2 linked regions of the Streptomyces collinus Tu 365 genome follow. The protein of the gene in region 2 interacts with the protein of the main gene of each other region in a pairwise test. Links are inferred from orthologs where the notes say so. Each region holds a gene or a part of one and is shown on either strand. Other genes may lie near its edges.

Region 1 (14,406 bases), 3.5 Mb from region 2 along the record:
CGAGGGCACCGAGCTGATCGTCACCGCCCCCGGCTGGAAGCCCGACAAGCCGCTCTTCCTGGCGGCCGCGGAGGCGGGCGTGCCCGTCTGGGGCGACGTGGAACTGGCCTGGCGCCTGCGCGGGCCCGACGCGGCCCCCTGGCTCGCCGTGACCGGCACCAACGGCAAGACCACGACCGTGCAGATGCTGGCCTCGATCCTGCGGGCCGCGGGCCTGCGCACGGCCGCGGTCGGCAACATCGGGGTCTCGCTGCTGGACGCGGTCCTCGGCGAGGAGCCGTACGACGTGCTCGCCGTGGAGCTGTCCAGCTACCAGCTGCACTGGGCGCCCTCCCTGCGCGCCCACTCCGCGGCCGTGCTGAACCTCGCCCCGGACCACCTCGACTGGCACGGCTCCATGGAGGCCTACGCGGCCGACAAGGGGCGCATCTACGAGGGCAACCAGGTCGCCTGCGTCTACAACACGGCCGACCCGCGCACCGAGGACCTGGTGCGTGCGGCCGACGTCCAAGAGGGCTGCCGGGCCATCGGGTTCACCCTCGGTGCCCCCGGCCCGTCCCAACTCGGCGTCGTGGACGGCATCCTGGTCGACCGGGCCTTCGTGGAGAACCGGTACAAGAACGCGCAGGAGCTGGCCGAGGTCTCCGACGTCGAACCGCCGGCCCCGCACAACATCGCCAACGCCCTTGCCGCCGCCGCCCTCGCGCGCGCCTTCGGGGTGCCCGCCGCGGCCGTCCGCGACGGTCTGCGCGCCTTCCGTCCCGACGCGCACCGCATCGCGCACGTCGCGGACATCGACGGAGTGGCGTACGTGGACGACTCCAAGGCGACCAACACCCATGCCGCGGAAGCCTCGTTGGCGGCATATGAGCCGATTGTATGGATTGCCGGTGGTCTGGCGAAGGGCGCGACCTTCGACGAACTGGTCGCCAGGTCCGCGAAGCGGCTGCGCGGCGCCGTCCTGATCGGCGCCGATCGGGCCCTGATCCGCGAGGCCCTCACGCGACACGCCCCGGAAGTACCCGTCGTCGACCTCGAACGGACCGACACTGGGGCGATGCTCCAGGCGGTGACGGAAGCGAAGCGGCTCGCACAGCCCGGTGACACGGTGCTGCTGGCCCCGGCCTGCGCCTCCATGGACATGTTCACCAACTACAACGAGCGCGGTGACGCGTTCGCGGAGGCGGTCCGCGAACTCGGCGCCTGACCCGGCCGCCTGCCGGGCGGATCTTGGGAGGGACGCGTGGGACGGTCGACGTTCACTGGAGGCGCTCATGCCCGGTAGCCGTACCGGCCGGCCGCCCGTACAGCGGGCGTCCCGCCGTCCCCCCACCGCCCGGCCCGCGCGCGAGAACCCCCTGCTGCGGCTCTACACGCGGGCACGCAAGGCCTGGGACCGCCCGCTGACCGCCTACTACCTGATCCTCGGCGGCAGCCTGCTGATCACCGTGCTGGGCCTGGTGATGGTCTACTCGGCCTCCCAGATCACCGCGCTCCAGCTCTCGCTCCCGGGGTCGTACTTCTTCCGCAAGCAGGCCCTCGCGGCGCTGATCGGCGGCGCCCTGCTGTTCGCCGCCTCCCGCATGCCGGTGAAGCTGCACCGGGCGCTCGCCTACCCGATCCTGGCCGGCGCCGTCTTCATGATGGCCCTGGTGCAGGTGCCCGGGATAGGGATGTCGATCAACGGCAACCAGAACTGGATCTCCCTCGGCGGCTCGTTCCAGATCCAGCCCAGCGAGTTCGGCAAGCTCGCCCTCGTCCTGTGGGGCGCCGACCTGATCGCCCGCAAGCAGGAGCGCAAGCTGCTGACCCAGTGGAAGCACATGCTGGTGCCGCTGGTCCCGGTCGCCTTCCTGCTGCTGGGCCTGATCATGCTCGGCGGCGACATGGGCACCGCGATCATCCTCACCGCGATCCTGTTCGGCCTGCTCTGGCTCGCCGGGGCGCCGACCCGGCTGTTCGCCGGGGTGCTGACCATCGCCGCCCTGATCGGCGGTGTCCTCATCAAGACCAGCCCCAACCGCATGGCCCGGCTGGCCTGCATCGGCGCCACCGAGCCCAAGGCCGGGGTGGCCGACTGCTGGCAGGCCGTGCACGGCATCTACGCCCTCGCCTCCGGCGGGCTCTTCGGATCCGGCCTCGGCGCGAGTGTGGAAAAATGGGGCCAACTGCCAGAAGCGCACACCGACTTCATCTTCGCCGTCACCGGTGAGGAACTGGGCCTGGCGGGGACGCTGTCGGTACTCGCCCTGTTCGCGGCTCTAGGCTATGCGGGTATCCGCGTGGCCGGATGCACGGAGGACCCCTTCGTGAGGTACGCCGCGGGAGGCGTGACCACGTGGATCACCGCTCAGGCGGTGATCAACATCGGTGCGGTGCTCGGCCTGCTGCCGATCGCCGGCGTCCCCCTCCCGCTGTTCTCCTACGGAGGGTCCGCCCTGCTGCCGACCATGTTCGCCATCGGGCTGCTGATCGCCTTCGCACGCGACGAGCCCGCTGCGCGGGCGGCGCTTGCGATGAGGCAACCTCGCTTTGGTAGAAAGCGGGCTGGAGGCGCCAGGATGGATCGGGGGCCTCGGAGATGGAACACGATGCGACGGCGCGCCTCGGTGGCGCGTACGTCCGGAGAGCGGTGAATTTCGGTGCATGTCGTACTCGCTGGTGGGGGGACCGCCGGCCACATCGAGCCCGCGCTCGCCCTCGCGGACGCCCTGCGCAGGCAGGACCCGACCGTGGGCATCACGGCCCTGGGCACGGAACGCGGACTTGAGACCCGACTCGTCCCGGAGCGCGGCTACGAGCTGGCGCTGATCCCCGCCGTGCCGCTGCCCCGCAAGCCCACGCCCGAGCTGATCACCGTCCCGGGCCGGCTGCGCGGGACCATCAAGGCGGCCGAGCAGATCCTGGAGCGCACCAAGGCGGACTGCGTGGTCGGCTTCGGCGGCTACGTCGCCCTGCCCGGCTACCTGGCCGCCAAGCGCCTCGGTGTGCCCATCGTGATCCACGAGGCCAACGCCCGCCCGGGCCTGGCCAACAAGATCGGCTCACGGTACGCGGCCCGGGTCGCCGTCTCCACGCCGGACAGCAAGCTGCGCGACGCCCGCTACATCGGCATCCCGCTGCGCCGCTCCATCGCCACCCTGGACCGCGCCGCCGTCCGCCCCGAGGCCCGCGCCCGCTTCGGCCTCGACCCCAACCTGCCCACGCTGCTCGTCTCGGGCGGCTCGCAGGGCGCACGGCGCCTCAACGAGGTCGTCCAGCAGGTCGCCCCGTGGCTCCAGCAGGCCGGCATCCAGATCCTCCACGCGGTCGGCCCGAAGAACGAACTGCCGCAGGTGCAGCAGATGCCGGGAATGCCCCCCTACATCCCGGTAAGTTACCTGGACCGGATGGACCTCGCGTACGCCGCGGCCGACATGATGCTCTGCCGCGCGGGCGCGATGACCGTCGCCGAACTCTCCGCCGTGGGTCTCCCGGCCGCCTACGTCCCGCTGCCCATCGGCAACGGCGAACAGCGGCTCAACGCCCAGCCGGTGGTCAAGGCCGGCGGCGGACTCCTGGTCGACGACGCGGAACTCACCCCGGAGTGGGTGCAGCAGACCGTCCTGCCCGTGCTCGCCGATCCGCACCGGCTGTACGAGATGTCCCGCGCCGCGGGCGAGTTCGGCCGCCGGGACGCCGACGAGCTGCTCGTCGGCATGGTGTACGAGGCGATCGCCTCGCGCCGTTAGGACCGTATGACGAAAGGGCTGTGAGCGTGGCCGGACCGACGACCGCCGAGCGCGGTGACCGCCAGCAGGAGTCGTCCGGCCCGCCGCCCGCGCGGTGGTCGGGCACACGCCGCCTCCGCGCCCTCGTCGTCCTGGCCGCCCTGCTGGTGCTTCTCGCGGGCGGCTGCGCCTGGTTGCTGTACGGCTCCTCGTGGCTGCGCCTGGAGCGCGTCTCGGTCTCCGGCACCCGGATGCTGACCCCCGCCGACGTGCGCGAGGCCGCCTCCGTGCCGGTCGGGGCGCCGTTGGTCTCCGTCGACACGGAGGCCGTCGAGGCCCGCCTGCGCCGGAAACTGCCCCGGATCGACACCGTCGACGTCGTCCGTTCCTGGCCGCACGGAATCGGTCTGAAAGTGACCGAACGCACCCCGGTGCTCCTTGTCCGAAAAGCCGGGACGTTCGTGGAAGTCGACGACGACGGTGTCCGGTTCGCCACGGTTTCGCAGGCGCCGAAAGGCGTTCCGGTACTGGAACTGACCGCGTCCCGTTCCGGTTCCGGCGCCGCGAGCTTCCGGCGCTTCGGCACCGACCGGCTGGTGCGCGAGGCCGTGCGGGTCGGCGGCGACCTGCCCGCGGCGGTGGCGCGGCAGACCCGGACCGTCAAAGTCGGCTCCTACGACGACATCTCACTGGAGTTGGGCGACGGGCGCTCGGTCGCGTGGGGCAGCGGCGAGGACGGCCGCGCCAAGGCACGGGCCCTCACAGCACTCATGAAAGCAGTTCCCGGCGCACGGCACTTCGATGTCAGCGTGCCCACCGCCCCTGCGTCATCGGGGAGTTGACGCACATCAGCGCAGGCCAGCACCCTGGTTGGGCACTGCTATGGCTGATCACATAGGGTGAAAAGAAAAACGGGAGGTTCGGCGTGTTCGTTGAACGGGCGCCACTTGTCGACTTAGTGTCCTGTTCAGAAGACTCCAGGGAACAGACACACTGGTAACCCTAAACTTCAAGGTTAGGGTTCGGGTCGGCGTTCGGACCGTCCCATTCGGCATCAGTCGTCCCGGTGCGGGGAACCGCCCCGCGGCGACAACGTAATTCGAGGCGAGAGGCCTTCGACGTGGCAGCACCGCAGAACTACCTCGCAGTCATCAAGGTCATCGGTGTCGGCGGCGGTGGTGTCAATGCCATCAACCGGATGATCGAGGTCGGTCTCAAGGGCGTCGAGTTCATCGCCATCAACACCGACGCACAGGCGCTGTTGATGAGCGACGCCGACGTGAAGCTCGACGTCGGCCGTGAACTCACCCGCGGACTCGGCGCCGGAGCCAACCCGGCCGTCGGCCGCAAGGCGGCCGAGGACCACCGCGAGGAGATCGAGGAGGTCCTCAAGGGGGCCGACATGGTCTTCGTGACGGCCGGTGAAGGCGGCGGCACCGGCACCGGCGGGGCGCCGGTCGTGGCCAACATCGCGCGCTCGCTGGGCGCCCTCACCATCGGCGTGGTCACGCGCCCGTTCACCTTCGAGGGACGGCGCCGCGCGAACCAGGCCGAGGACGGCATCGCCGAGCTGCGCGAGGAGGTCGACACCCTCATCGTCATCCCGAACGACCGGCTGCTGTCCATCTCGGACCGCCAGGTCTCGGTCCTGGACGCCTTCAAGTCGGCCGACCAGGTCCTGCTCTCCGGTGTCCAGGGCATCACCGACCTCATCACCACCCCCGGCCTGATCAACCTCGACTTCGCCGACGTCAAGTCGGTCATGTCCGAGGCCGGTTCCGCCCTCATGGGCATCGGCTCGGCCCGCGGCGACGACCGCGCGGTGGCCGCCGCCGAGATGGCGATCTCCTCGCCGCTGCTGGAGGCGTCCATCGACGGCGCCCGGGGCGTGCTGCTCTCCATCTCCGGCGGTTCGGACCTCGGCCTGTTCGAGATCAACGAGGCGGCCCAGCTGGTCAGCGAGGCGGCCCACCCCGAGGCCAACATCATCTTCGGCGCCGTCATCGACGACGCCCTCGGCGACGAGGTCCGGGTCACCGTGATCGCGGCCGGATTCGACGGCGGCCAGCCGCCGGCCCGCCGGGACAACGTCCTCGGCTCGGCCTCCTCCTCGCCGGCCCCGGCCCGCCGCGAGGAGCCCGCTCCGGCGCGGCAGCCGGAGAGCCGCCCGTCCTTCGGCTCGCTCGGCAGCGTGACGCCGAAGGAGGACCCGGAGCCGGCGCCCGAGCCGGTCGCCGAGATCCCGGTGGCCCCGCCGGTCCCGCCGTCGCCGCGGACCTACTCGGACAGCGCGGCCGAGGAGCTGGACGTGCCGGACTTCCTGAAGTGATAGGACAGCGCGAGAGCGTGAGCGGCGCGCACTTCGCCTTCACCGACCGGTGGGGCGGGGTGAGCGCCGCTCCGTATGAGGAGCTCAACCTCGGCGGGGCGGTCGGCGACGACCCCGGGTCCGTGCGCTCGAACCGGGAACGGGCGGCCGAGGCGCTCGGGCTCGACCCCGGACTCGTCGTCTGGATGAACCAGGTGCACGGCGCCGGCGTGGCCGTCGTGGACGAGCCCTGGGGCGCGCAGCCCGTGCCGGAGGTCGACGCCCTCGTCACCACCCGCCGGGGGCTCGCCCTGGCGGTCCTCACCGCCGACTGCGTACCGGTCCTGCTGGCCGACCCGGTCGCCGGCGTCGTGGCCGCCGCGCACGCCGGGCGGCCCGGCATGATCAAGGGGGTCGTCCCCGCCGCCGTACGGGCCATGACCGAACTCGGCGCCGAGCCGGGCCGGATCGTCGCCCGCACCGGCCCCGCCGTGTGCGGCCGGTGCTACGAGGTGCCGGAGGCGATGCGCGCCGAGGTGGCCGCCGTCGAGCCGGCGGCGCACGCCGAGACGAGCTGGGGCACACCGGCGGTCGACGTGGGCGCCGGCGTGCACGCCCAGCTCGAACGGCTCGGGGTGGACGACCGGGCGCAGTCTCCGGCGTGCACGCTGGAGTCGGGCGACCTCTTCTCCTACCGGCGCGACCGCACCACCGGGCGGCTCGCCGGTTATGTCTGGCTGGACTGATGGGGCATGACGGAACGTAAGGCAGAACTCGCCGCGAATCTGGCGAAAGTGGAGCAGCGCATCGCCGCCGCCTGTGCGGCGGCCGGGCGCGAGCGGGACGAGGTGACCCTGATCGTGGTCACCAAGACGTACCCGGCGAGCGACGTGCGGATCCTGTCGGAGCTCGGTGTGCGTCACGTGGCCGAGAACCGGGACCAGGACGCCGCCCCGAAGGCCGCCGCCTGTGCGGATCTGCCCTTGAAGTGGCACTTTGTCGGACAATTGCAGACCAACAAAGTCCGTTCCGTGGTGGGTTATGCCGATGTGGTGCAGTCCATCGACCGGGACCGGTTGGTGACCGCGCTGTCGAAGGAGGCCGTGCGGACGGGGCGCGAGGTGGGCTGTCTGGTCCAGGTCGCGCTCGACGCGGGCGAGCGCGAGCGGGGCGAGCGCGGAGGCGTCGCGCCCGGCGGGATCGGGGAGTTGGCCCGGCTCGTGGCCGAGGCGCCCGGGCTGCGGCTCGACGGACTGATGACCGTCGCTCCGCTCACCGGGGAATACGCGGGACGCGAACAGGCGGCGTTCGGACGGCTCATGGATTTGTCGACCGACCTGCGCCGGACCCATCCGGCTGCAACCATGGTGTCCGCAGGGATGAGTGCGGACCTCGAACAGGCCGTGGCCGCCGGAGCGACACATGTGCGCGTCGGCACCGCGGTACTCGGAGTCCGACCCAGGCTCGGGTAACGTCGCCAAGAAGTCGGACCACAGCAGAAAATATGGTCAATGTCCGCCCAGGCGGGCGCAACGACCTCGTGGATCGCGGGCACTTGGCAGTCGTCACCCGATCCACCACAGAGCGGAGGACTCAGAGCATGGCCGGCGCGATGCGCAAGATGGCGGTCTACCTCGGCCTCGTGGAGGACGATGGGTACGACGGCCGTGGATTCGACCCCGACGACGACTTCGAGCCCGAGCTGGACCCGGAGCCCGAGCGGGAGCACCGACGGCATGAACCGTCACACCAGTCGCATGGCGCGCACCAGTCCCAAAGGGACGAAGAGGTGCGAATCGTGCAACCGCCCGCGCCGCGCGAGCCGGTGGCCCGAGCGACTGCGCTCGCCGCGGAATCCAGCCGTCCGGCGCGCATCGCGCCCGTGGCATCCATCACACAAGAACGTCAGTCCCTGGAGAAGAACGCGCCGGTGATCATGCCCAAGGTCGTGTCCGAACGAGAGCCGTACCGGATCACCACGCTTCACCCCCGGACCTACAACGAGGCCCGTACCATCGGGGAACACTTCCGTGAGGGCACCCCGGTGATCATGAATCTCACTGAGATGGATGACACAGACGCCAAGCGACTTGTCGACTTTGCGGCCGGTTTGGTGTTTGGTCTTCACGGCAGCATCGAGCGGGTGACGCAGAAGGTGTTCCTGTTGTCGCCTGCTAACGTCGATGTCACGGCGGAGGACAAGGCCCGCATCGCAGAGGGCGGGTTCTTCAACCAGAGCTGAGACGTACCACCGGAGAAGGCACGGAACAGGGGAGAGGGAAAGCCAGACCATGAGCGTGTTCGCGCAGGTGATCTACATCGCGCTGATGGTGTTCCTCGTCGTGCTGATCTTCCGGCTGGTCATGGACTACGTCTTCCAGTTCGCCCGCTCGTGGCAACCCGGCAAGGCGATGGTGGTCATCCTGGAGGCCACCTACACTGTCACCGATCCACCGCTGAAGCTTCTGCGGCGGTTCATCCCGCCGCTGCGTCTCGGGGGCGTGGCGCTCGACCTGTCCTTCTTCGTACTGATGATCATCGTCTGGATCCTCATCTCCGTCGCACAGAGATTCGTGTGATGAGGATGGACGATACGGTCTTGCCGACTGCCGATGACTACGTTGAGGTGAAGAGATGCCGTTGACCCCCGAGGACGTGCGGAACAAGCAGTTCACGACCGTCCGCCTCCGAGAAGGCTATGACGAGGACGAGGTCGATGCCTTCCTCGACGAGGTCGAAGCCGAGCTGACCCGTCTGCTCCGCGAGAACGAGGACCTGCGCGCCAAGCTGGCCGCGGCCACGCGCGCTGCTGCGCAGAACCAGCAGAACATGCGCAAGCCTCCGGAGCAGGACCAGCCGCATCCTCAGCAGCAGGGCATGCGAGGTCCCGGCGCGCCGGTGCCCGCCGGCATATCGGGCCCGCCGCAGCAGCAGATGGGTGGCCCCATGGGTGGCCCGCCCCAGCTGCCGAGCGGTGCCCCGCAGCTGCCTGCCGGCCCCAGCAGCCAGGGCGGCCCGCAGGGTCAGGGTCCGATGGGTCAGGGTCCGATGGGTCAGGGCCCCATGGGCCAGGGTCCGATGGGTCAGGGTCCGATGGGCCAGGGTCCGATGGGTCAGGGCCCCATGGGCGGTCAGCCGCCCATGCAGCAGCAGATGGGTGGCCCGATGGGCGGCCCCATGGGCGGTCCGATGGGCGGCCCCGGTCAGGGTCCCGGTGGCGACAGCGCCGCGCGTGTCCTCTCGCTGGCCCAGCAGACCGCCGACCAGGCGATCGCCGAGGCCCGCTCCGAGGCCAACAAGATCGTCGGTGAGGCCCGCAGCCGCGCCGAGGGTCTGGAGCGTGACGCCCGTGCCAAGGCCGACGCCCTGGAGCGGGACGCGCAGGAGAAGCACCGCGTCGCGATGGGCTCCCTGGAGTCCGCCCGCGCCACGCTGGAGCGCAAGGTCGAGGACCTGCGCGGCTTCGAGCGCGAGTACCGCACGCGTCTGAAGTCGTACCTCGAGTCCCAGCTGCGTCAGCTGGAGACCCAGGCCGACGACTCCCTGGCGCCGCCGCGCACTCCGGCCACCGCGTCCCTGCCGCCGTCCCCGGCGCCCTCGATGGCTCCGGCCGGCGCGAGCGCCCCGTCCTACGGCGGAAACCAGGGAATGGGCGGCCCGTCCGCGCCGTCCGCCCCGTCCTACGGCGGCCAGCAGCAGATGACCCCCGCGATGACCCAGCCCATGGCTCCGGTCCGTCCGCAGGGTCCGTCCCCGATGGGCCAGGCGCCCTCGCCGATGCGCGGGTTCCTGATCGACGAGGACGACAACTGAGTATCGAGCACTAGTACGACAAGGGCGTCGGCAGCGTTCATCGAGGGCGGGGCCCCGGACTTCGGTCCGGGGCCCCGCCCTTTTACGCGTGTTGAGCCGGGTGCGCCGGACATGCGCACCCACGCGAAGGGCCCGGCCCCCCGAGCAGGGGGCCGGGCCCTTCGCGTGGTCCCGCTTACGCCTTGCGCAGCCGGAAGACGAGGGACAGACCCTCGTCGGTGAACGGCTCACCGAAGCCGGCGTCCGCCTCGCCCTGGGCGAAGTCGGTCGCCAGGACCTCCTCGGCGATCAGCCCGCTGTGCTCGGCCAGGGCCGCGACGACCGCCGGGTCCGTGGAGGTCCAGCGCAGGGCGATCCGGTCGGCGACGTCCAGGCCGCTGTTCTTGCGGGCCTCCTGGATCAGCCGGATCGCGTCACGGGCCAGGCCCGCCTGCCGCAGCTCCTCGGTGATCTCCAGGTCCAGCGCCACGGTGGCACCGGAGTCGGAGGCCACCGACCAGCCCTCGCGCGGGGTCTCCGTGATGATCACCTCGTCGGGGGCGAGGGCGACCGTCTCGCCGTCGACCTCCACCGACGCCGTGCCCTCGCGCAGCGCCAGCGACAGCGCGGCGGCGTCGGCGGCGGCGACGGCCTTGGCCACGTCCTGCACCCGCTTGCCGAACCGCTTGCCCAGCGCGCGGAAGTTGGCCTTGGCGGTGGTGTCCACCAGCGAGCCGCCGACCTCGGACAGCGAGGCCAGGGAGGAGACGTTCAGCTCCTCGGTGATCTGGGCGTGCAGCTCCCGGTCCAGGGCCTCGAAGCCGGTCGCGGCGATCAGCGCCCGGGACAGCGGCTGGCGGGTCTTGACGCCCGACTCCGCGCGCGTGGCACGGCCCAGCTCCACCAGCCGGCGGACCAGGACCATCTGCTTCGACAGCTCCGGGTCGATGGCGGAGAGGTCCGCCTCCGGCCAGGGGGCCAGGTGCACGGACTCCGGGGCGCCCGGCGTCACCGGCACGACCAGGTCCTGCCACACCCGCTCGGTGATGAACGGGGTGATCGGGGCCATGAGCTTGGTGACCGTCTCCAGCACCTCGTGCAGCGTGCGCAGCGCGGCCTTGTCGCCTTGCCAGAAACGGCGGCGCGAACGGCGGACGTACCAGTTGGACAGGTCGTCGACGAACGCGGACAGCAGCTTGCCGGCGCGCTGGGTGTCGTACGCCTCCAGGGCCTGGGTCACCTGGTCGGTGAGCGCGTGCAGCTCGGACAGCAGCCAGCGGTCGATCAGCGGGCGCTCGGCCGGGGCCGGGTCCGCCGCTGACGGCGCCCAGTCCGACGTACGGGCGTACAGGGCCTGGAAGGCCACCGTGTTCCAGTACGTCAGCAGGGTCTTGCGGACGACCTCCTGGATGGTGCCGTGACCGACCCGGCGGGCCGCCCACGGGGAGCCGCCGGCCGCCATGAACCAGCGCACCGCGTCCGCGCCGTGCTGGTCCATCAGCGGGATCGGCTGCAGGATGTTGCCCAGGTGCTTGGACATCTTGCGGCCGTCCTCGGCGAGGATGTGGCCGAGGCAGACGACGTTCTCGTACGACGACCGGTCGAACACCAGGGTGCCGACGGCCATCAGCGTGTAGAACCAGCCGCGGGTCTGGTCGATCGCCTCGGAGATGAACTGGGCCGGGTAGCGGCTCTCGAACAGCTCCTTGTTCTTGTACGGGTAACCCCACTGGGCGAACGGCATCGAACCCGAGTCGTACCAGGCGTCGATGACCTCGGGAACCCGTACGGCGGTCTTCCCGCAGCCGTCGTGACGGCAGGCGAAGGTGACCTCGTCGATGTAGGGGCGGTGCGGGTCGAGGCCCGACTGGTCGGTGCCGGTCAGCTCGGTCAGCTCCGCGCGGGAGCCGACACAGGTGAGGTGGTCGTCCTCGCAGCGCCAGATCGGCAGCGGGGTGCCCCAGTAGCGGTTGCGGGAGAGCGCCCAGTCGATGTTGTTGTTCAGCCAGTCGCCGTAACGGCCGTGCTTGACCGTGTCCGGGAACCAGTTGGTCTTCTCGTTCTCCTGAATCAGGCGGTCCTTGATCGCCGTCGTCCGGATGTACCAGGAGGGCTGCGCGTAGTACAGCAGGGCGGTGTGGCAGCGCCAGCAGTGCGGGTAGCTGTGCTCGTACGGCAGGTGCCGGAAGAGCAGGCCGCGCTGCTTGAGGTCCTCGGTGAGCTGCTCGTCGGCCTTCTTGAAGAAGACGCCGCCGACCAGCGGCAGGTCCTCCTCGAAGGTGCCGTCGGGGCGGACCGGGTTCACCACGGGCAGGCCGTAGGAGCGGCAGACCTTGAGGTCGTCCTCACCGAAGGCGGGGGACTGGTGGACCAGACCCGTGCCGTCCTCGGTGGTGACGTAGTCGGCGTTCACCACGTAGTGGGCGGGCGCCGGGAACTCGACCAGCTCGAAGGGGCGCCGGTAGGTCCAGCGCTCCATCTCGGCGCCGGTGAAGGACTGCCCGGTGGTCTCCCAGCCCTCACCGAGCGCCTTGGCGACGAGCGGCTCGGCGACGACGACCTTCTCCTCGCCGTCGGTCGCGACGACGTAGGTGACCCCGGGGTGCGCGGCGACCGCCGTGTTGGACACCAGGGTCCACGGGGTCGTCGTCCACACCAGGAGCGCGGCCTCACCGGCGAGCGGGCCCGAGGTGAGCGGGAAGCGGACGTACACGGACGGGTCCACGACCGTCTCGTAGCCCTGGGCGAGCTCGTGGTCGGACAGGCCGGTGCCGCAGCGCGGGCACCACGGGGCGACGCGGTGGTCCTGGACCAGCAGGCCCTTGCCGAAGATCTCCTTCAGTGACCACCAGACCGACTCCACGTACTCGGGGTCCATGGTGCGGTAGGCGTCGTCCAGGTCGACCCAGTACCCCATGCGGGTGGTCAGCTCGGCGAAGGCGTCGGTGTGCCGGGTCACGGACTCGCGGCACTTGGCGTTGAACTCGGCGATGCCGTACGCCTCGATGTCCTGCTTGCCGGAGAAGCCCAGCTCCTTCTCCACCGCCAGCTCCACGGGCAGGCCGTGGCAGTCCCAGCCGGCCTTGCGGCCCACGTGGTAGCCGCGCATGGTGCGGAAGCGGGGGAAGACGTCCTTGAAGACGCGTGCCTCGATGTGGTGGGCGCCGGGCATGCCGTTGGCGGTGGGCGGCCCTTCGTAGAACACCCACTCCGGGCGGCCCTCGGACTGCTCCAGGCTCTTGGCGAAGATCTTCTGGTCGCGCCAGAAGTCGAGCACCGCGTGCTCAAGCGCGGGCAGGTCGACCTGGGCGGGCACCTGGCGGTACGTCGGCGCTGTCATCTGCGAGCATCCTCCAACGGACTTGCTGCCTTCCGTCGGAGGGACGAGAGCCTTCAATCGTCTACGCCGTGTGCGGCGCGCTCCCGCGGTACCACCCTCCTTGGCCCCTCGGCGTGCCGTACGCGCCGCTGGGCCCCCTCATTGGGGTCGCGAGCCGGTTCTACTCGCCGCGGGTCTTCACGGCTTTCTTCCGGCGGCTCCGGGGTGATCTTCACGTCGCGCTCGCCCCCGGGCTCACACCGTCCCCGGGTCGCTCTGGGCTGCGTACGTCGCTACTCGTCCCCATCCACGCTTTTCGCTCCGCCCAGTGTACGGCGCCGCGCGGACAGCGGCCGACCGCTTTTCGCGGCCCGCGCGGGCGTCCGGCCGGAGCGGGCCGGGTGACCCGGATGGCGCCGGGCGCGGCGACCGGCGTCGCGGCCGGGCGGACCTGCCGGATTACCCGGCGGGGAGCGGGGCACAACGGATGCAGGTCCGCTGCGCGGGGGGTGCGGGCGGGCGAATCGGGCGGTGTGCCCCGTTGCCGCGGGACTCAAGTCGATTTATCGTCCCAGCACGATTCGCGTGCAAGATCACAATATGTGAAGGGGCCGCGGCCATGGTGGCGAAGAAGACCGCCGTACAGCAGCCGGCGACCGGCCGCTCCCGGGGTGCGGACGCCCCCGGTACGGCCGCGTCCCCGGGCGGGCGCAAGCGGACCGGCCACGGGAAGGGCACGCACGCGGACGACGCCACGGCGGGCCGCGCCGAGCCGCTGCGGACGGTCCGGGGACCGGCTGGCAAGTCCTCCGGCGCAGGGCCGGGCACCGCCCCGGGTGGGGCGCCCCCCGGGGAGGAAAGCGGCCGGAAGCGGGGTAGTACTGCCGGGGCCGGGAAGAAGACTGCGGTCGAGGGGGCCGCGAAGACCGGCCCGACCGGCAGGGGGCCGGGCGGGAGAACGGCGGAGAAGCCGACGGACAAGCGGGCGGGGACGGCCGAGCGGGCGGCGGCCGGGGAACCGGCGACGGCCACGCCCGCATCGAAGAGGACGACGGCTGAGAAGGCGGCGCACGGCAGGACGGCCACCGGTAGGACGACGGCCGGTAAGGCGGCGGGGAAGGCGACGGACGGCAGGGCGGGCACCGGAACGGCGGGGACCGGGACGGCGACGGCGGGGAAGGCGGCGCAGGGCAAGGCGGGCACCGGAACGGCGGCGCACGGCGGGGTGGCCTCCGGGAAGTCGGGGACCGAGACGGCTGCGGAAGGCAAGGCGGGCT
Region 2 (14,345 bases):
AGGAGTCCTTCAACGACGAGGAGACCGAGCGCGTCCTGTACGGCTTCCTCTCCAAGGCGCTGTTCGACAACGGCCTGTACTGCCGTGCCGACGACCGTGGCGACCCGGTGATCCAGCTCGCCCCGCCGCTGATCTCCAACCAGGAGACCTTCGACGAGATCGAGCAGATCCTGCGCGCCACCCTCACCGAGGCGTGGACGAAGCTCTGAGCCACCACCGAAGGCTCTGATCATCCGACTGGATGACCGGTACCGGCCCCGGTGCCGTCCGTTCGAGTGAGAACGGCGGCCCGGGGCCGTGTGCTGTCCGGCCTCCCCGCCAGGGCTGCCTAGCGTTCCAGTGACCGATCGGCCCTGCCGTCGTTCCGCCCAACGGGGGACGAGGCACGGGAAAACGGATCAGAACCGAGGTGTACGCCCATGGAGGCCCCGCCGGACAACGACGTGCTGTGGGCACGCGCTCTGCACTTCAGGCACCAGGACGGCTCGCCCGGCCTGGCCGGCGTCTCGCTCGGCGTACGCGAGGGCGAGATCCTGGCCGTCGGCGGCCCCCGCGGCAGCGGCAAGACCACCCTCCTGCGGTGCCTGTCCGGCCTCGCCCCGGTCCAGGACGGCGAGGTGTGGTTCAACAGCACGCCCGTGCACACGATGGGGCCGGTGGCCCGGGAGCGGCTGCGCCGCGACCGGTTCGGCTGGATCGACCCGGCCCCCGTGCTCGTACCGGAGCTGAACGTCTGGGAGAACGCCGCCCTGCCGCTGATGCTGCGCGGCGTCGGCCGCCGCCGGGCCAAGGTGGCCGCGCAGGAGTGGCTGGAGCGCCTCGACGTCGGCGAACTGGCCCGCAAGCGTCCGCACGGGCTCCAGCAGGCCGAGCGCCAGCGCGTCTGCATCGCCCGCGCGCTCGCCACGGGCCCCACGGTCCTCTTCGCCGACGAGCCGACCGCCCCGCTGCACCGCGCCGACCGCGCCCACGTGTTGCGCACCCTCACCACGGCGGCCCGCTCGCACGGCATCACCGTCGTGCTGGCCACGCACGACCCCGAGACCGCCGCCCTCGCCGACCGCACCGTCTCGCTGCGGGACGGACGGTGCGTGAAGACCGTGCACCTGCCGGAGGCCGCCGACGCGGAGGGCCGGGCCGCGTGCTCGCTCTCCGCCTGACCCGCGCGGCCCGGCCCGCCGTCCAGCTGCGCCGCCTGCTGGTGGCCGCCGCCTCGGGCGGCACCGGCTTCCTGCTGCTCGGCACCCTGGGCTACGCCCTCGGCCACCCCGAGACTCCGGGCACGGCCCTGCCGCGGCTGGCCTGGTGCGTGGTGCCGCTCGCCGCCACCGTGCACCTCGCGCTCGCGGTGGCCCGCACGGACCCCGGCACCCGGCCCCGCCCGGGCCTGTCGGCCGTCGGGCTCGGCCCGGCCCGTCTGATGGCGGTCTCCGCCCTGACCACGGCGGTGTCCACCGCACTGGGCTCGCTGCTCGCGCTGGTGGCCTTCCTGCACCTGCGCGGCGACCTGAAGGGCCTGCCCTTCGACGGCGCGGCGGCCGGCTTCCTGGCCGCCGGCCGACCCCTGCCGCTCCCCGGCGCCCTCATCCTGCTGGCCCTGGTCCCGGCGCTCGCCTGCGCGACGGTGGCCCTCGCCCTGAGGCCGCGCGACCCGCGCCCGGCCCGCCGGGACGCGCGCACCTTCGGTCGCTTCGGCGCGTACGGCCACACGGCCGGCAAGGAGACGTTCGGGGCGTACGGCAGGTTCGGGACACGGCTGCGCGCCCCCGCGCGGCGAGCGGAGAGCGACCGGACCACCGGCGACGCGGCCGCCGGCCCGAGCGGGGCGGACGGCGCGGACGGCAGGGACGGCACGGGTGGCGCGGAGGGTGCCCGGGCCGGCGGCGCCCCTGTGGGCCGTGCGGAGACCGGAACCGCCGCGGGAACCGGAGCGGCCGACGCCCCGGAGGCCCACCCGGACGGGGCAGGTGCCCCCGCTCCTCCCCCGGCGCCGCGCACCGCGCCTGCCGGTCTGCCCTGGGGCGTCGCGACCGTCGCCGCGGGCCTCACCGTGCAGGCGTACGCGGGCCGTACCGTCCCCGCGCTCGTCCACCTGCCCTCCGACGCCGTCGCCGTGCTGGCCGGCTGGGCCCTCACCGCCTTCGGGCTCGTCCTCGCCGGGCCCGGCCTGACCCACCTGTGCGGGCGCCTGCTGCAGTCCGCGCGCCCGGGGGCCCTGCGGCTGCTGGCCGGCCGTGGGCTCATGGCGGAGGCCACCCGGATCGGCCGCCCGCTCGGCGTGCTCTGCGCGGTCACCTCGGCCGCCTACGCCCTGACCGCCCTGTCCCACGGCCCGGCCACCGCCTTCGGCCCGCTGACCACGCTCGGCGCGCTCGTGGTCACCGGATGCACGGTGGCGACGCTGCTGACGGCGGCCGTCGAGGCCCGCCAGTGCCGCGCCGAGACCACCGCCGCCCTGCTGCGCCTGGGCGCCCCGGCCACGATGCTGCGCGGGGCCGCCCTGCTGCGCGCGGCCGCGCTGCTCGTCCTCTTCGGACCGCTCACCGTGGCCGTCGCCGATCTGGCGGCGCTTCCGTCGGCCCGCTGAGGCCCCCGGGTACTTTCCGCCGAGCGCCCGGAAGAAAGTCGCCGGCGCGGCGATGAGTTTCCCGCCGGGCCGGTGTCTACCCACCCGAACGACACGGACGGCACCACCGGAGGGAACCCCATGTACCAGCAGATGATCTTCGTGAACCTGGCCACCGACGACGTCGAGACGTCGAAGAAGTTCTTCACCGAACTCGGCTACGCGATCAACCCGCAGTTCTCCAGCGACGAGTGCGCCTGCGTGGCCATCAGCGACACGATCATCGCGATGCTGCTCAGCAAGCAGCACTACGCCACGTTCACGAAGAAGGAGATCGCCGACTCGACCCGCACCAGCGAGGTGCTGATCTGCCTGAGCGCGGAGAGCCGCGAGAAGGTGGACGAGCTGGTCGAGAAGGCGGTCGCGGCGGGCGGCTCGGCCGGCGACAAGACCCAGGACCTCGGCTTCATGTACGGCCGCTCCTTCGACGACCTCGACGGCCACACCTGGGAGGTCGTCTGGATGGACCCGGCCGCCGTGCAGGGCTGAGCGCGTCCCGTTCGACCCGGGGTGCCTAGCATGGGCGGGTGCATCCGACACCCGCCCAGCCGCACCGAGCCGCCCACGACCGCGAGATAGAAACGCTCGCCGAGTTCGACGAGGCGGTCGCCACGCACGGCTCACTGGCCCGGTTCCGGGTCCAGGCCGTCGATCTGACGGCCCGTACCGAGACCCTGCTCACCGTCGACACCACGGGCGCCGTCTTCCTCGGCTGCCCGATGGAGCCCGAGGCGGCCTCCCGCGTCGGCGCGTCCGGGGCCCTGGTGTTCCCGCCCGTCCCGGGGCTCCCCTTCGACCCGTACCGCGGATTCGCCTACACACCCGACGAGTTGTTCGACTCGCTCGGCGCGGGCTACGAGGCGACCCCGGACGCCCGGGCCTACGCCTGGTTCCAGCGCACCAGGAGCGACGGCGACATCTTCGCCTCGATGCTGCGCGCGATCCACGACGACGCCGTCTCCGACGCCCTGGACGAACTCCTGGACGGCGCACGGGTGGTGGGTGTCATGGGCGGGCACGCGATGGCCCGCGGCACCATGGAGTACGCAGGAGCCGCCCGTCTCGGACGGCAGTTGACGCGCGCGGGTTTCACGGTCGCCACCGGCGGCGGACCGGGCGCGATGGAGGCGGCCAACCTCGGCGCGTACGCGGCGCCGTTCGCGGACGGCATGCTGGAGGAGGCGTTGCTGGTCCTCGCCAAGTCCCCCTCGTTCCGGCCCTCCGTCACCGACTGGGCGCGAGCCGCCTTCGAGGTGCGCGAACGCTGGCCCGGCGGCGGGGAGTCGGTGGGCATCCCCACCTGGTTCTACGGCCACGAGCCGCCGAACGCCTTCGCCGCGCACATCGGCAAGTACTTCGCCAACTCCGTGCGCGAGGACGGCCTGCTGGCCCGGTCGGGTGCCGGAGTGGTGTTCCTGCCGGGTGCCGCCGGCACCGTACAGGAGATCTTCGACAACGCGACTCCCAACTACTACGAGTCGCGGGGCGAGCCCACGCCCATGGTGCTGGTGGACGAGGGTCACTGGACGCGGGAGTTGCCGGCCTGGCCGCTGCTGCGGTCACTTGCGGCGGGACGGGCGATGGAATCCCGTATCGCCCTCGTTGACCGGATCGAGCAGGCCCCCGAGGCGTTGAAACGTCTCTGCGGGTAATAAGCAGGTAAAGTCAACGGTGGCTGCGGGCATATGCATTGACACCTCTTATGGAGCGCTTATAAACCTGTGAGACTCCAGGGGGCGTTGGGGCCTCGCCTCGACCGGGTGTCTCAACTCCCTCGAAACCCCCCGCAGTTCTGCACTCTGTAAAGGACAAACGTTGTCCATAACCCGCCGCAGTGCACGCCGTTCCGTGCGCATCCTGGGTGTTGCCTCCGCCACCGCCGCTCTCGCCCTCGGCGTCGCCGGCCAGGCGCTCGCGTGCAACATCAGCGAGTTCAAGGCCGAAGCCAAGTGCGACGGCGACAAGGGCGTCATCGTCGTGACCGACTACGACGCCTCCGCGACCCCCGCCGAGATCACCGTGTTCCTGGAGAACAACGGTGCCGACGCGAAGCAGGTCGGCGAGCCGCAGAAGGTCAAGGGCTCCGCCGACGGCACCACGGTCACCTTCCAGGAGGCCTGGAAGCCGAACGCCACCTACCGCGTCCACGTCAAGGCCGGCCGTGTCGACAACGACATCACGCCGAACCTGGTGACGCAGTCCACGGCCTGCAAGAAGGAGGAGTCCTCGACTCCGACCGCGCCGGCCTCCCCGTCGCCGAAGCCGAAGCCGTCGAAGTCCACCCCGGCCTCGACGCCGACCCCGTCGGCCTCCGAGAGCACCAGCTCCGCCCCGGCGGCCCCGGCCAGCAACGCGCCGTCGCCGGCGACCGGTGACTCGAACCTGGCCGAGACCGGTGCCAACTCCAACACCGGCCTGATCGCCGGTGTCGCGGGCGCCCTGGTCGTCGTCGGCGGTGGCGCGGTCTACTTCGGCATGCGCCGCCGTGGAGCCAAGGCCGGCAGCTGACGCTCCGCCTCACGACACGACCGCTCCTTCAGGGCCGCGGCCCGTCCCCGTATACCCGGGGGACGGGCCGCGGTCGTGTGTCCGGGGGGACGGGCGGCGGACGGCAACCGGTGAGGCAGCGGACGCCGGCGGGCAGGCAACCGGCGGGTGGCTGGTGGGGCGGCGGACGGCGTGCAGCCGGCGCGGAGCGCGGCGGACGGAGCACAGCGGGCGGAGCGCGGTCGACTGACGGCAGGCGATGGCCGGCTGGCAGGCGACCGGCGGGGCAGCGAACAACTGGCGCGCGGCCGGCAGACGGCAGACGGCAGACGGCAGACGGCAGACGGCAGACGGTCAAGGTACCGCGGACGACAGGCAGGCAGCCCGCGGGCGGCCGACGCCCGGCGGACAGCCGGAGACCGGTGGTCGAGGAGCGCGCGGGCGGTGCGCGGCCGGCTGTCGGCGGGCGGCGCACGACCCGCAGGCAGGTGGCCGGCGGACGACGGGCCGCGCACGCCCGGGGGCCGGCCCGCGGACGGCGGATGGCCCGCAGGCCGGCGGCGCCCGTCGCGCGGATCAGCCGAACGAGGAGCGCTCCAGCCAGAACTCCAGTACCTCGCGCTCGCCCAGCACCTCGAGGCCGGGGGCGTCCAGCGGCAGACGCCGGTAGAAGGCGAGCAGCAGCGGGGTGAGCGCGCCGCGCAGGGCGACCGTGGCCTTCTCGTGCCCGCGCCGCCAGGCGACACCGTTCTCGCCCAGCTCGATGAGCCATTCGGCGTTCAGGTCCGGCTCGGTGTCGGTGGCGTGCAGATGGATGGTGCGGCCCGGGCCGCGCAGTTCGGCCGCCGACGGGTCGGACGCGGTGCGCTGCACCCACTCCACGACCTGGAGCCACTCGTCGAGCGCGTCGGCGGCGATGTCCGGCGCGACCGCGTAGGGCAGCCCGGCGGCGAGCGTGGCGTCGGCGCGGTGCACGGTGATCTCGTGGGCCATGCGCCGCGCCCAGAAGCCGGAGGTCGGGATGCCGGCCCAGCTCCACACCTCGGTGTCGGGACCGGCCTCGCGCAGGGCCTCCACGACCAGGTCGCCGGTCTCGCCCAGCCACGCGGCCAGCGCGGCCGCGTCACCCCGCTCCTCCGGGCCCCCGCACCGCGGGATCCGGTCGAACGGGATGTCCGCCTGCGCCCGCTCGCGCACCAGGGCGTTCACCCAGCGCAGCGCACCCCCCATATGACGCACGAGGTCTTCGAGCGACCAGTCCGGACAGGTCGGCACGATGGCGGCGAGGTCCGTGCCGGAGACCACGACCGTTCTCAACTCGGTTACCTGGTGGGCGATTTCGTCGCAGTATCGGTCATGTGCGAGCAAGGTCATGCGCCTCACCCTAGGCCGCGGTGATCATCCGAGCACGACGATTTCGGCCACGTCGAACTGCGCACCCACCGCGTCCCCCACCGCCGGAGCGTCCCGCAGCGCGCAGGCCGCCTCCAGGCGCGGGCCGCCGTCGCGGGGCTGGAGACGTACGGCCACGTGGGTGCCCCTGAAGGTGCGGGCGGCCACCGTGCAGGCCAGCCCCTCGTCGGCCGCCACGAGCCGTACCCCGGCGGGCCGTACGAGCAGATGCCGGGCGCCCTCGGCGGAGCCGTCGGGCACGGGCAGCTTGCCCCAGGGGGTGACGGCGGCCGTGTCCGCGACCGTCGCCGGGACCACGTTGTCGAAGCCGAGGAAACGGGCCACGAACGCGTCCGCCGGGCGCTGCCAGACCTCCAGCGGTGTCCCGGACTGGGCGATCCGGCCGTCCCGCATCACCACGACCCGGTCGGCCAGCGCGAACGCCTCGCCCTGGTCGTGCGTGACGGCCAGCACGGTCGTGCCCAACCGGCCGAACAGCTCGCGGAGTTCGACCACCAGCCGCTCCCGCAGCGAGCGGTCGAGCTGGCCGAGGGGTTCGTCCAGCATGAGCAGCCGGGGGCGGGGCGCGAGCGCCCGGGCGAGGGCCACGCGCTGCTGCTCGCCCCCGGACAGCGCGGTCACCGCCCGCCGAGCCGCCCCCGGAAGCCCGACCAGGTCCAGCAACTGCCCGACCTCGGCCTCCCGTTCGCCCTTCGCCACACCGTGCATCCGCAGCCCGAAGGCCACGTTGCCGCCGACGTCCCGCTGCGGGAAGAGCTGGTGGTCCTGGAACATCAGCCCGACCCCCCGGCGGTGCGCGGGCACGCCCGACTGGTCCCGGCCGTCGAGCAGCACCCGTCCGCCGTCCAGGGGCTGCAGCCCGGCCACCGCCCGTAGCAGGGTCGACTTGCCGCTGCCGCTGGGTCCGAGCACGCACACCACCTCGTGCTCGGCGACGCCGAGGTCGACCGCGTCCAGCGCGGGCCGCCCGCCGAAGCGCACGGTCGCGGCGTCGAGGCTCAGCAGCATCAGAACTCCCCCGTCCGGTCGGTGCGCAGCCGTTCCAGGACCAGCAGCGCGGCCGCACACACCACCATCAGAATCGTGGACAGGGCCATCGCCTGCCCGTAGTTGAGGTCGCCGGGGCGGCTCAGCAGCCGGGCGACGGCGACCGGTAGGGTCGGGTTGTCGGGCCGGGCGATGAACACGGTCGCCCCGAACTCGCCCAGCGACACGGCGAACGCGAACCCGGCCGCGACCAGCAGCGCCCGCCGCACCAGCGGCAGGTCGACCTCCCGCCACACCCGCCAGGGCGAGGCGCCGAGCACGGCTGCCGCCTCCCTGAGCCGCCCGTCCACGGCGCGCAGCACGGGCAGCATGGTCCGTACGACGAACGGGGCGCCGACCAGCGCCTGGGCGAGCGGCACCAGGATCCACGACTGGCGCAGGTCCAGCGGCGGCTTGTCGAGCGCGATCAGGAAACCGAAGCCGACGGTCACGGCGGAGACGCCGAGCGGCAGCATCAGCAGCGCGTCGAAGCCCCGTACCAGCCGCCCCGCGTCCCGGCGGGTCAGCGCGGCGGCGGCGAGAGCGCCGACGAGCACGGCGATGGCGGTGGCGGCCGCCGCGTACTGGAGCGAGGTCCACACGGCGTGCAGCGGTGCCACGAGGAAGGTGCCGCCGTCGGAGTCGGTCAGCGCCCGGTAGTAGCCGAGGCCGGGCGCGTCGAGGGAGCGCCGGACCAGCACGGCGAGCGGCAGCAGGATGAGAAGGACGACGGTGGTGAGGACCCCGGAGAGCAGCGCCCACTGTCCGCCGCCGCGCGGCCGGCGGGCGGTCGAGGCCGCGTCCACCAGGCGCAGCGCGGTCTCCCGGCGCCGTACCGTCCAGGCGTGCACGACGAGGATCGCGCCGACCGCGACGAACTGGACGAGGGTGAGGACGGCGGCCGTCGACAGGTCGAAGACCTCGGAGGTCTGCCGGTAGATCTCCACTTCGAGGGTGGAGAAGGTGGGGCCGCCGAGGATCTGCACGACGCCGAAGGAGGTGAAGGTGAACAGGAACACCATCAGCGCGGCGGCGGCCACGGCGGGCCCGAGCGCGGGCAGGGTGACCTTCCGCCAGGCGCGCAGGGGTGAGGCCCCGAGCATCCGGGCCGCCTGTTCCTGCCGCGGGTCGAGCTGGGCCCAGAGCCCGCCCACCGTGCGGACGACGACCGCGTAGTTGAAGAAGACGTGCGCCAGCAGGATCGCCCACACCGTGGTGTCGAGGCGTACGCCCCACAGCTCGTCGAGCAGCCCGCCGCGCCCGACGAGGGCGAGGAAGGCGGTGCCGACGACGACGGTCGGCAGGACGAACGGGACGGTGACGACCGCCCGCAGCAGCTGTCTGCCGGGGAAGTCGAGGCGGGCGAAGACGTAGGCGGCGGGCAGCGCGAGCAGCAGGGTGAGCGCGGTGGAGGCCAGGGCCTGCCAGGTGGTGAACCACAGGACGTGCCGGATGTCCGGCTGGGTGACGACGTCCGTCATCCGGCCGAACTGCCAGACGCCGTCCACCTTCAGTCCGCGCGCGACGATCGCGGCCACCGGCCAGGCGAAGAACACCGCGAAGAACGCGACGGGCAGGGCCATCAGGCCGAGCCGCGCCGCGCTCCTGGTACGGCCGCGGGGGGCTACTTCAGTACGAGTGAGGTCCACGACTTGACCCACTGGTCACGGTTGGCGGCGATCTTCCCGGGGGCCAGGGTCTCCGGGTTCTTGGCGACCGGGCCGTACTCGGTGAACTCGGCGGGTACGGCCGCGCCCTTCACCACCGGGTACACGAACATCTTCAGCGGCATGTCCTGCTGGAACTCCTTGGACAGCAGGAAGTCGACGAGCGCCTTGCCGCCCTTGGTGTTGTGCGCGTTGCTCAGCAGTCCGGCGAACTCGATCTGCCGGAAGCAGGTGCCGCCCGCCACGCCGGTCGGTGCGGTGCTGGGGCGCTTCTTGGCGTAGATCACCTCGGCGGGCGGCGAGGAGGCGTAGGACACGACGAGCGGTCGGTCGCCGCCGGCCTTCCTGCCCTCGGACGAGCCGGAGAACTCCTGGTAGTAGGCCTGCTCCCAGCCGTCGACGACTTTGACGCCGTTGGCCTTGAGCTTCTTCCAGTAGTCCGGCCAGCCCTGGTCGCCGTAGCTCGCGGCGCTGCCGAGCAGGAAGCCGAGGCCGGGCGAGGAGGTGGCGGCGTTCTCGGTGACGAGGAGGTTCTTGTACGCGGGCTTGGCCAGGTCGGCGAAGGTCTGCGGCGGCTGCAGACGGTGCTTTTCGAAGTACGCCTTGTCGTAGTTGACGCAGATGTCGCCGAAGTCGATCGGGGTGACGCGGTGCTTGGCCTTGTCGAGCTGGTACTGCGTGCCGACGGTGCCGAGCCCCTTGGCTTCGTAGGGCTGGAAGAGGCCGTTGTCGAGGGCCCGGGACAGCAGGGTGTTGTCGACTCCGAAGAAGACGTCGCCCTGCGGGTTGTCCTTGGTCAGGATCGCCTTGTTGACGGCCTGGCCGGCGTCGCCGTTCGGGAGGACCCGGACCTTGTACCCGGACCGCTTCTCGAAGTCCTTGAGCACGTTCTTGGAGACGGCCCACGAGTCGTGGCTGACCAGGGTCACGGTCCTGGAGTCCGTGGACCCCTTGGCGTCCGTCGACCCGCAGCCGGTGAGCGCGGACATGGCGACCAGGCCGAGCCCGACCGCCGCGGCCACGAAGGTCTTGTGGTGCACTGGTTGTCCTCCTGGGGGTTGGCCAGGAAGAGACGCGGCCCTGCCCGGGCTCCGCGGGGGAGCACGGGCAGGGCGCAACAGCTTGAGTGGTGACCGAACTTCCTACCCAGAATGACCTGGGCGAGGTTCAGAGGGTCTGCGGCCCGGTTGCCGCACTCTCAGCGCTGTGGCGCTCCCCTGTCGGAATATGAAGATGTACTGACCGGGTCAGGTTACCGCTCGGTGGCGGCGAGCTGACCACAGGCACCGTCGATCTCCTGGCCACGGGTGTCCCGGACGGTGACCGGCACCCCGTGTGCCGCGATGGCCTCGACGAAGGCCTTCTCGTCCTCGGGCCGCGAGGCGGTCCACTTCGACCCGGGCGTCGGGTTCAGCGGAATGAGGTTGACGTGCACCGGCCTGCCCTTGAGCAGCCGGCCCAGCCGGTCGCCCCGCCAGGCCTGGTCGTTGATGTCGCGGATCAGGGCGTACTCGATGGAGAGCCGGCGCCCGGACTTCTCCACGTACTCGAACCCGGCGTCGAGCACCTCGCGCACCTTCCACCGCGTGTTCACGGGGACGAGGGTGTCGCGAAGCTCGTCGTCGGGAGCGTGCAGGGAGATCGCGAGCCGGCACTTGAGGCCCTCGTCGGCGAACCGGTGGATGGCCGGCACGAGCCCGACCGTCGACACGGTGATCCCGCGCTGCGAGAGGCCGAGCCCGTCGGGCGCGGGGTCGGTGAGGGCCCGGATGGCCGTCACGACGCGCTTGTAGTTGGCGAGCGGCTCGCCCATCCCCATGAAGACGATGTTGGAGAGGCGCGCGGGCCCACCGGGCACCTCGCCGTCGCGCAGCGCGCGCATGCCATCGACGATCTGGTGCACGATCTCGGCGGTCGACAGGTTGCGGTCGAGCCCCGCCTGTCCGGTCGCGCAGAACGGGCAGTTCATCCCGCACCCGGCCTGCGAGCTGATGCACATCGTGACCCGGTCCGGGTAGCGCATCAGCACGGACTCGACCAGCGTCCCGTCGAACAGCCGCCACAGCGTCTTGCGGGTCGTCCCCTGGTCGGTCGACAGATGCCGCACGACGGTCATCAGCTCGGGGAACAGCGCTTCCTGCAGCTTGCCGCGCGCCCCGGCGGGGATGTCGGTCCACTGCTCCGGGTCGTGCGCGTACCGCGCGAAGTAGTGCTGTGACAGCTGCTTGGCACGGAACGGCTTCTCACCGATCTCGGCCACGACGTCCTTGCGCTCGGCAGGCGAGAGATCGGCAAGGTGCCGCGGCGGCTTCTTGGCTCCGCGCGGCGCGACAAAGGTGAGTTCTCCGGGAATAGGCATGGCTCTATCAGTGTCGCAGATCATCTGTCGGGCGGCCTGAGCCGGGGGCGAGGACGGCCAGCAAGAGGCATAGCCTCTGCTGCACTCCGCTGCTGTACGCACCTCAGAGGTCCATTCGCGATCACGTGAATGGACCTCTGCTCTGTTCTGACAGGGAGTGGTCGGGAACGGACACGCCGAGTGTTCGGCTGGGTTTGAGGCGGGCTGATGGTCTAGGCCGGTTGCTGAGGTTCCTGTCTCTGGTTGCCGCAGAGTCGCAGCTTTACGGCGCTGGCGAGGTTGTTGCGGCTGGCCACGGTGTCGGGGTGGGCGTCGCCCAGGACCTGCTCACGCTGGGTGAGGGCGGCTTGGTACAGGGGGATGGCGCGGTCGAGGTGCCCCGCGTCCTGGTAGGCGAGGGCGAGGTTGTTGCGGCTGGTCAGCGTGTGGGGGTGGGTGTCGCCGAGAATCCGTTCGCGTTCGGCGAGGGTGGTCTGGAGCAGGGGGATGGCGCGGTCGAGGTGCCCTGCGTCCTGGTAGGCGAGGGCGAGGTTGTTGCGGCTGGTCAGCGCATGGGGATGGGTGTCGCCGAGAATCCGTTCGCGTTCGGCGAGGGTGGTCTGGAGCAGGGGGATGGCGCGGTCGAGGTCTCCTGCGTCCTGGTAGGCGAGGGCAAGGTCGTTGCGGCTGGCCAGCGCATGGGGATGGGTGTCGCCGAGAATCCGTTCGCGTTCGGCGAGGGTGGTCTGGAGCAGGGGGATGGCGCGGTCGAGGTCTCCTGAGTCCTGGTAGGCGAGGGCAAGGTCGTTGCGGCTGGCCAGCGCATGGGGATGGGCGTTACCGAGAGAGTGCTCACGTTGGGCGAGGACGATCTGTAAGAGAGGGATGGCGCGGTCGAGGTCTCCTGCGTCCTGGTAGGCGAGGGCAAGGTTGTTGCGACTGGTCAGCACGTCGGGATGGGCGTTACCGAGGGAGTGCTCGCGTTCGGCGAGGGTGGTCTGGAGCAGGGGGATGGCACGGTCGAGGTCTCCTGCGTCCTGGTAGGCGAGGGCAAGGTCGTTGCGACTGGTCAGGGTGTCGGAGGCAGCGTCGCCTAGGGTCCGCTCGCGTTGGGCGAGGGTGGTTTGGAGCAGGGGGATGGCGCGGTCGAGGTCTCCTGCGTCCTGGTAGGCGAGGGCGAGGTCGTTGCGACTGGTCAGAGTGTGGGGGTGGGTGTCGCCGAGGGACTGCTTGCGCTGGGCGACGATGGTCAGCAGTAAGGGGATGGCGCGAGCAGTGTGACTCTGCTGGTGGAGACGGTGAGCAGCGATGCTGTATGCGTTGACGAGCGGGATGGCGGCGGGGTGTCCCGCCGGAGTGGTGGCGGCGAGGGCGACCAGGTGCGGTGTGAGAGAGTCCCACCTGATCTCATCCGCTGTTTCTTGGCTTGTCGGCGAGGAAAGGGCGCGTAGGAGAGCGCGTTCCGCTTGAGCGCGTCCTCGCGGGAGGCGGCGTCTCCACGCCTTGGACCACCAGTGGCGCGGGGTTGCTGTCCGCAGGACGGTCTGGACCAGGCGGTGGAGGGTGACGGTGGTACCGCTATCAGTGACCATGCTGTAAGCGGCTAGGGTCCCAATTGCCTTAGCGATTTGGTGTGGTGGGCTGTCGGACGGGGTGAGCAGAGAGTGCGGGATGTTCTCTGGCGCCAGCCACGCAGCCACTTCGAGCAGGCTCACTGCGAGTGGATCGGCCTTCCTCAAGGCGTCTAGGGTGACGTGCCAGACGCGGGCGACGGTGCGTTCGGCATCGATGCCGTCCGCGGCCTCCCGCATGTTCGTCTGCAGCCGGCGACGGTAGGCGTCGATGGAGATACCGCGATTTTGGCAGAGGTAGGCTCCCGCTTGTTTCAACGCCAACGGCAGGAAACCCAGCTCAGCAGCGAGCACAGCTGCATCGGCCCGCTCCCGCGCTGTCGTACTCCCGCCCTTAAACGCGAGTCGGCACAACAGGTTGGTGGCATCATCAGCGCCGAGTATGCCCAGCGCCAGGGTGGGCGCATGGTCAGGCCATCCCGTGGTGCGGCGGCTGGTGGCCAGATGATGCCCGCCGTGCAAGGCGCCTGTGTACGGGGATAGGTCCCGCGGATTCTCGACGTTGTCGTACACCAACAGCCAGCCTGGGTGCCAGGTAAGCCACTGCAACGCCCACGCCACCCGCGACGCTGACTCTGCGCCAGCTGCCCAGCCAGGCACTAATCGCTCGGCGAGTGTGGCCAAGGACTGCTCGATGGAGTTTGGGGACATTGCGTCGATCCACCACACAAGTGAATAGTCACCGAGGTGAATGTGGTGGTGGGCGTAGTGCAGGGCGAGCGCTGTCTTACCGACTCCGCCCAGGCCGTGCACTGCACCGCTTTGTGTGATCGAGCCCTCACCTTGGCTCGTCAACATCCGCCGCAGCTCGGCCAGCTCCTCCGTACGTCCCAGACACAACCCCCCTTCCGGAAGGTTGGATGTCCCAGGCGCAGCCTCCGTCTTCTTCGGCGCGTCCGGGGACTCTGACGGCAACACATCCCCGGTAATCGCGATACCGATGTGCTGGGCGGCGATCGACCCCTTCCCCCTTGCATCAAACGAGCTTCCTCGCGAGGACTGGGGCTCGTTTCCGCTCATAGGCGCGGCGTGTGGCCGTCCCCGGTGATCGCAGTCCCGATGTGCAGGGTGGCGATCGACTTTTCACCGGACGTTGAGATGGTCACCGAGCCCGCCGCCGGTACGGGCGCCAGAGTGGCCAATTGCTCAGACGACTC

Evidence for each region.
Region 1: the proteins of rlmN (region 2) and ftsZ interact in binary tests that used the Escherichia coli proteins (3 or more experiments, as listed by UniProt). The link is inferred for Streptomyces collinus Tu 365 from one-to-one orthologs.

What each region holds. Positions count from the first base shown.
Region 1 is NC_021985.1:2,530,752-2,545,157, reverse strand. What follows is about bases 4,102-6,934. They hold ftsZ (cell division protein FtsZ), read left to right. Parts: upstream 4,102-4,830; coding sequence 4,831-6,039; downstream 6,040-6,934. Other genes in these bases: B446_RS10860 (YggS family pyridoxal phosphate-dependent enzyme), read left to right, coding at 6,771-6,934; pgeF (peptidoglycan editing factor PgeF), read left to right, coding at 6,036-6,764; B446_RS10875 (cell division protein FtsQ/DivIB), read left to right, coding at 4,102-4,552. Also shown: murD (UDP-N-acetylmuramoyl-L-alanine--D-glutamate ligase), read left to right, coding at 1-1,207; putative lipid II flippase FtsW, read left to right, coding at 1,275-2,636; murG (undecaprenyldiphospho-muramoylpentapeptide beta-N-acetylglucosaminyltransferase), read left to right, coding at 2,643-3,731; more of B446_RS10875, read left to right, coding at 3,758-4,101; more of B446_RS10860, read left to right, coding at 6,935-7,490; B446_RS10855 (cell division protein SepF), read left to right, coding at 7,619-8,260; B446_RS10850 (YggT family protein), read left to right, coding at 8,310-8,597; B446_RS10845 (DivIVA domain-containing protein), read left to right, coding at 8,653-9,831; ileS (isoleucine--tRNA ligase), read right to left, coding at 10,007-13,150; B446_RS40940 (TraR/DksA family transcriptional regulator), read left to right, coding at 13,749-14,406. UniProt on the Escherichia coli protein: Essential cell division protein that forms a contractile ring structure (Z ring) at the future cell division site. The regulation of the ring assembly controls the timing and the location of cell division.
Region 2 is NC_021985.1:6,085,844-6,100,188, reverse strand. What follows is about bases 9,526-12,297. They hold rlmN (23S rRNA (adenine(2503)-C(2))-methyltransferase RlmN), read right to left. Parts: upstream 11,579-12,297; coding sequence 10,472-11,578; downstream 9,526-10,471. Other genes in these bases: B446_RS39290 (tetratricopeptide repeat protein), read right to left, coding at 11,791-12,297; B446_RS26575 (thiamine ABC transporter substrate-binding protein), read right to left, coding at 9,526-10,259. Outside these bases: B446_RS26620 (aspartate aminotransferase family protein), read left to right, coding at 1-209; B446_RS26615 (ABC transporter ATP-binding protein), read left to right, coding at 420-1,160; B446_RS26610 (hypothetical protein), read left to right, coding at 1,142-2,587; B446_RS26605 (VOC family protein), read left to right, coding at 2,708-3,115; B446_RS26600 (LOG family protein), read left to right, coding at 3,154-4,278; B446_RS26595 (LAETG motif-containing sortase-dependent surface protein), read left to right, coding at 4,442-5,134; B446_RS26590 (maleylpyruvate isomerase family mycothiol-dependent enzyme), read right to left, coding at 5,690-6,487; B446_RS26585 (ABC transporter ATP-binding protein), read right to left, coding at 6,512-7,534; B446_RS26580 (ABC transporter permease), read right to left, coding at 7,534-9,135; more of B446_RS26575, read right to left, coding at 9,177-9,525; more of B446_RS39290, read right to left, coding at 12,298-13,149; B446_RS26560 (hypothetical protein), read right to left, coding at 14,205-14,345.